2 regions of the Lactobacillus sp. W8172 genome follow, and region 2 is predicted to be linked to the other one. Evidence: riboswitches for the same ligand, from Rfam matches in the RefSeq annotation. Region 2 holds a riboswitch; the other holds the start of a gene.
The links. A riboswitch is a leader RNA that binds a small molecule or an ion and turns the genes downstream of it on or off. The one in region 2 is predicted to bind lysine.
Positions count from the first base shown of each region.

Region 1: it holds a riboswitch for lysine, as region 2 does, so the genes downstream of both, H3R21_RS05960 (ABC transporter substrate-binding protein/permease) here and lysA (diaminopimelate decarboxylase) in region 2, are expected to answer to the same signal.

Region 1 covers NZ_JACFPG010000004.1:48,854-52,277, reverse strand. The annotation lists gene H3R21_RS05975 (TerC family protein) at 1-534, shown strand, start outside; partial or broken gene H3R21_RS05970 (DUF488 domain-containing protein) at 535-886, opposite strand; gene H3R21_RS05965 (DNA-3-methyladenine glycosylase) at 910-1,542, shown strand; lysine riboswitch at 1,647-1,822, shown strand; gene H3R21_RS05960 (ABC transporter substrate-binding protein/permease) at 1,934-3,424, shown strand, end outside.
Region 2 covers NZ_JACFPG010000003.1:55,060-58,483, reverse strand. The annotation lists gene H3R21_RS05055 (aspartate kinase) at 1-1,243, opposite strand, end outside; lysine riboswitch at 1,415-1,592, shown strand; gene lysA (diaminopimelate decarboxylase) at 1,688-2,998, shown strand; gene dapD (2,3,4,5-tetrahydropyridine-2,6-dicarboxylate N-acetyltransferase) at 3,008-3,424, shown strand, end outside.

The sequences.
Region 1 (3,424 bases), on a different contig from region 2:
ATTGGCACTTACCTAATTAACTTTTGGGAAATTAAGTTAGCGGGCAGTTTATACCTGTTTTACCTAGCCTTTAAGTTTTTCTACGATCAGCGTCATCCACAAAAAGCGCAAGCTGAAGAAAAAGCCGAAGGCGAAAAGATTGCACAGCATTCTCCCAAAAAGGGTAAACACTTTTTATCACTCTTCTGGCGAACAGTTATTTCAATTGAGGCAATGGATATCGTCTTTTCAATTGATTCAGTTTTGGCCGCACTAGCCGTCTCGAGTAATCCAGTTGTTGTTTTAATTGGTGGCATGATTGGAATTTTATGTATGCGGGGCGTCGCCGAAATAATTATCAAATTAATGGATATTATTCCTGAATTGCAGCCAATGGCCTACGTCCTGATTGCAATTATCGCCTTAAAACTGCTTATTTCATTACCACCACTTCACTATGAATTACCAAACACTGTTTTTGCGATCATTGTTTTTGGTGTCTTAATTATCACAATTGCGTTTCACTTTTTACGGCTTAAAAAGCATGGTCGTTAACTATAATTGAGAAATAATTTTTTCTTTGAGCACAACCGCCTGGTTATGCTCTTTATTTTTAGCACCGTATAAAAACAACACGTCTTGTTTCGGCAACTGCTGTTTCACTAGGGACACAAACTCGGCCATGGTTGAATTTGCTTCAAGTTCTGCCAGATGCCTTTGCTTAAATTGCATAAATTTATTATCATCATGATTAAACCCACTTGCGAAGCTCTTTACTGGGTGCAAGTTCCTTAACCCAAACATCGAGTCTGGCATCTGTCTTGCTTATACCTCGTAGCCATAATCGATCTACTAAAATGCGATAGCCTGCAGGCTGCTCTTTTTCGTAAATTCGAACTAATTTTATCTAGTGTACTACTCAAGGAAAAAATGGATTATTCAACTTACTTTACTAATCACTCAACTGAAGAAATTAGTGCCGATCTACTTGGTCGGCCATTAACTTATAATGATGGCAAACGCACTCTTGGCGGTTATATTGTCGAAGCAGAAGCATACTTAGGAAAAAAGGATCGTGCAGCACATTCTTATGGTGGTCATCGTAGTCCTGCCAACGAAGGGCTTTATGCCCGTGGCGGAACAATCTATATTTATGCTCAACGACAATACTTCTTTTTTGATGTTGCAACTCAGGCAAAAGATGAACCACAAGGTGTCTTAATCAGAGCAATTGAACCTGCTTGGGGAGTTGAACAAATGATTGGTAATCGCTCGGGTAAAAACGGCATTTTATTAACAAATGGACCCGCTAAGATGATGCAAGCTTTTGGCATTCATGATAAAAATTGGGATCTACATTTTTTAAGTGATTCACCCTTTGCAATCGATTTAAATGATCAACATCAGAAAAAGCCGCAAGAAATTGCTAAGAGTGCCCGCATCGGTGTCAACCAATCTGAATTGGAATGGGCAAATAAGCCATTACGTTTTTTTGTTGCCGGCAATCCATATGTTTCGCGAATGAAGAAAAATGATTATCGTGCTAATAATGGCTGGCAATAAGTGCTAATTTTAAATATAAAAACTGGTAATAGTACACATTTGATTTATAGCTGTTGACAAGTTAATCTTTTTAGCCTATCCTGTTGATTAAGTTAAATAATTTCCAATGCAATAGAGGTTGCGGTAATTACGAAACTAATCTGAGTGAACGAACACAATGAAGATTAGTGTAAGAGTTATCGCCGAAACAAAAGTGCTATTCGCTTTAACACTTTTGTTGGGCTGCAGGAGAAGATCTTGCAGACTGTCCTAGTTAATACTGGGGAGCGCTATATGATTTGTCTAAAATATGATCAATTATAACCTCGTTGTTTTGTAAACAGCGAGGTTTTTATTTACGCTTTTTATTGTATTGGCTTTATTTGAAACAAATTTCTCGGAGGTTTTCAAAATGAAGTCAAGAAATAAGTGGATTACCGCTCTAATCACGGTGATGCTTAGTTTCATCATTACAAGCAATTTTGGTATTACACAAGTTAATGCCAAAAAAGATGATGGTGAACTAAAGGTAGCAATGGAGGCCAACTACCAACCATATAATTGGACTCAAACTACAGACAAAAATGGTGCGGTGCCAATTGAAGGCTCACGCACATATGCCAACGGCTATGATGTTAAAATTGCAAAAATAATTGGTAAACAATTGCATCGTAAGGTTGTTGTAGTTAAGACTGAGTGGGATGGTTTACTTCCAGCTTTAACCAGTGGCAAAGCTGACCTGATTATTGCCGGAATGAGTCCAACTGCTGAGCGTGCAAAAGCGATTAATTTTACTAAACCATATCGAAACAGTACTTTTGTTGTTATTACAAAAGTCAACAGTAAATACGCCAACGCTAAAACGCTAAACGATTTTAAAGGTGCTAAGTTAACTGCTCAGCAAGGTACTTCGCACTATGCACTAATTAAGCAACTTAAAGGTGCCAAGAGACAACCCGCAATGCGTGACTTTGCTGCAATGCGTCAAAGCTTAATTTCTGGTACCATTGATGGCTATATTGCCGAAGATACCGAGTCAACCTCATTTAAAATGGTTGACCCTGACATCAAGGCAATTCCAATTAGTAAAATGGCCGGTTTCCGCATTTCTGAAGAAGATTCAACTACTGCAATCGGCATCGCCAAGCCAAACAGAGATTTACTCAAGCAAGTTAACCAAGTCTTAGCTACTATTCCAAACTCTGAAAGAACCAAGCTAATGACTACCGCCATTTCACAACAACCAAAAACTGATGAAACTAGCAAGAAAGGTAAACAAGATCCTTGGCTCGTCAGTGTTTGGAAACAATTTGGGGGCATGATTTTAAGTGGTATTGGTATGACCCTTCTTCTTGCTTCAGTTGGTACGATTGCCGGTTTCTTCATCGGTCTTTTCGTTGGTATTATTAGGACTATCCCTACCCCAACTAGCAGAGGTAAAAGATGGTTTTCGAAGTTTATTAACTGGCTTCTATCCGTTTATATTGAAGTTTTCCGCGGTACCCCAATGATGGTACAAGCAGCCGTAATTTATTATGGAATTGCTCAATTCTGGCACATCAATATCGATCGTACACTTGCTGCACTAGTAATTGTTTCGATTAACACAGGCGCATACTTGGCAGAAATTATTCGTGGTGGAATTATTTCTACCCCAGAAGGACAATTTGAAGCTGCCAGCGCATTAGGAATGACCCATAACCAAAGAATGTGGCATATTATTTTGCCTCAAGCTATTAAGAACTGTTTACCTTCAATTACTAACGAGTTCATCGTTAATATTAAGGACACTTCTGTTTTGAGTATCATTTCAGTCTCTGAGCTTTTCTTTGTCGGTACAACAATTGCCAGTCAGACCTTTAAGTTCTTCCCAACTTACCTGACAATTTCAGCTATCTACCTG
Region 2 (3,424 bases):
CAATATGCTCTTTGGCTAAAGGGGTAGTGATGTTCTTCATTGCACCGATTTTATTCCGCATCCCTTCGCCAACTACCATAATGATAGCATAATCATCAATCCATTCTAATTGGTCGGGATGAATCACTTTTTGAATTTCACTGCACATTTGCGCGCGCAGTTCTTCAGTAAACTGCCGTTCGTCAAAGATAACCGTTAGATCATCTATACCTGAGGGCATGTGTTCGTATGAAATATTAAACTTGTAAAATATTTCTAGTAACTTAAGGGTAAAACCAGTTTCTTTATTAAGCAGATATTTATGTAAATATAAAGCGGAAAAATGATTCGAGCTGGCAACTCCTGTAATCGTACTTTTAGGATGAAAATCTTTTTCAGGTACAATCATCGTTCCTGGTAATTCAGGGTGATTAGTATTTTTAACATTGATGAAGACTTGGCCTTGAATTGCCGGAATCAGCGCTTCGTCATGGAAAACTGAAAAACCAGCATAAGATAGTTCCCGTAATTCCCTATAAGTCATAATTTTAATTGGATGAGGGTTAGCAACAATTCTAGGATCCGCGGCATAAATTGCATTTACGTCAGTAAAGTTTTCGTACAAGTCTGCTTTAATTCCTCTTGCCCAGATTGAACCGGTGATATCCGATCCACCACGTGAGAAAGTGGCAATTTTGCCCTGAGTTGTAACACCATAAAAACCGGGAACTACTAGTATTTCTGGCACTTCACGCCATCTAAGTAAATTTTGATAAGTTTCAGGTAAGACTTGAGCGTCGCTGGCAACACTGCTTACCAAAAAACCAGCGTCCTGTGGGTCTAGAAAGCGCGTTGGCAAACCTTGCTCTTGTAAAATTAATGCTAGTAACTGTGCACAGAGTTTTTCACCGTGTGCTTTGAAAGCTGCCATTAGGTATTCTGGCTCGTCATTAAAAGCTATTGGTAAGTCAACCAACTCTTGGTGCAAGAACGCAAATTTTTGGGGCTCAAGTGCAAAAAAAGCGGCAATTTCTTGATATCTCGTCCAAATTTGCTGAATAATTTCAGCGGTGTCTTGTTGTTTCAGTGTTTTTTGGGCATATTCAATTAACAGATCTGTAACTTTTACATCTTCCGCAAATCTTTTTCCTGGTGCGGAAGTGACAATTACTTTTCTGGTTGGGTCAGCATTAATAATATTTAGCACTTTTTGAAATTGTTCACCGCTTGCAAGTGAACTACCACCAAATTTAACAACTTTCATTTTTGCAACACCTACTTGATTAAAAAAATTAAATTCGATAGTAACGCATTTTAACATTTTAATTTTTATCTGCAACTAAAACATAACTGCAATCATGTTTTCAAAAATAAAGTTAATTAATTATGAAAAAGCCGTTGACAAGTAATATTAATAATAATAATATTTTTATAAATCAAACGAAGAGGTCGCAACTAACAAAAGTACCTAGTGGAGTTTCTGCAAAAACGGTGAAGCTAGCGAAAGGGGCGGTTGCCGAAGCGTTAATTATTGCGGTAGTTAATCGGCTGGGACGTAATCTAATAAATTACGGACTGTCGCAAATTTAAATTTGCGGAGCGCTATCGCCAAAACTGAATCAGATCAAGGTTTAATCTGAAAGACTCTTTTGTACGCTATGCGCGTATTAAAGGGTCTTTTTCTTTACCAAAAAACGGGGGTTATTAGATGTCAACGAATGATTATTACCAGACGAATGATCAAGGTCACTTAATGATTGGAGGTGTAGATGCACTTAAGCTAGCAGAAAACTTTGGCACGCCATTGGTGGTTTATGATGTTGCCCAAATTAGAAAACAGTTCAATGCACTTAAACAAGCTTTTGTTGCTGGACAGGTTGATTATGCCATCAGCTATGCTAGTAAAGCTTTTACCTCGATTGCAATCTATCAAGTAATCAGCGAATTGGGTGGCCACATTGATGTTGTTTCAGGTGGAGAACTGTATACAGCATTGAAAGCCGGCTTTCCAACGGAAAAAATCAGTTTTCACGGTAATAATAAAACAAAAGATGAACTCTTAATGGCCGTTGAAAATAATGTTGGGGTAATCATTTTAGATAACTTTCATGAAATTGAACTCCTGAAGCAAGTACTGCATGAAACAAACAAAAAAGTGCAAGTAATGCTCCGCATCACTCCTGGTGTGAGTGCACATACGCACGAATATGATCAAACCGGTCAAGAAGACAGTAAATTTGGGTTTGATGTTCGTTCGGGTCAAGCAGAAAAAGCCTTTTTACAAGTTAAAGCGGAAGAGCAAATGGAGTTGATTGGACTTCACGCTCACATTGGTTCACAAATCCTTGAAACTGAAGGTTTTAATCTTGAAGTGGAAAAATTGATGCAGCTAGTTCACGAATGGAAGCAAAAGTATGATTATCAGCCACAGGTTCTAAATTTAGGCGGCGGTTTTGGCATAAGATATACCGCTAAAGATCGTGTGATTGGGCTAGGTACATTTGTTGAACAAATCATTGCCAGTGTTCGTACACTAGCTGAGCAGTATCAGTTAAACATACCAGCCATCTGGGTAGAACCCGGACGCTCAATTGTTGGTGAAGCAGGCTATAGCCTTTATACCGTTGGCTCCAGAAAGGATGTGCCAGGTTTAACTCCTTATGTGACTGTTGATGGCGGCATGGGTGATAACATTCGACCTGCGCTTTATCAAGCAGAATATGAAGCACTGGTTGCCAAGCGACCAGCAACCGAACCAGTTGAAAAGATCCATTTAGCAGGACGCTATTGTGAATCTGGTGACATTTTGATTGATCAGGCATGTTTACCAAAAACTAAGCCAGGGGATGTAATTGCTGTTCTTGCAACTGGGGCATATGGCTACAGCATGGCTTCTAACTATAACCGTGTTCCAAGACCAGCAGTTGTTTTTGCAGAAAATGGACGAGCACAAGAAGTTGTTACACGTGAAACCTATGACGATTTAATTAAGAATGACCGGTTTTATCAAGAAAAGTGAGAATATCAAATGAAAAATATGTCAGCGACAGAAATTATTGATTTTATTGCCAATGCGCCTAAGAAAACCCCAGTTAAGATTTATGTTAAGGGAGACTTGGAGGACTTGAAATGGCCTGTAGAAGTAAGAACATTTATCGAGGGTAATTGTGGTGTTGTTTTTGGTGACTGGGATGATCTAGTACCATTTTTACGAACTAATGCAGCAAAAATCAATGACTATCAAGTTGAAAACTGCAGCCGTAACTCTGCAGTGCCACTCTTAGATCTGAAAAATATTCAAGCAAGAATTGAACCTGGTGCCTTGATTCGTGAACAAGTAAGTGTCGGTAAAAGCGCGGTCATTATGATGGGAGCGGTAATTAATATCGGTGCTGAAATTGGTGATGGGGCAATGATTGATATGAACGCTGTTTTGGGCGGGCGT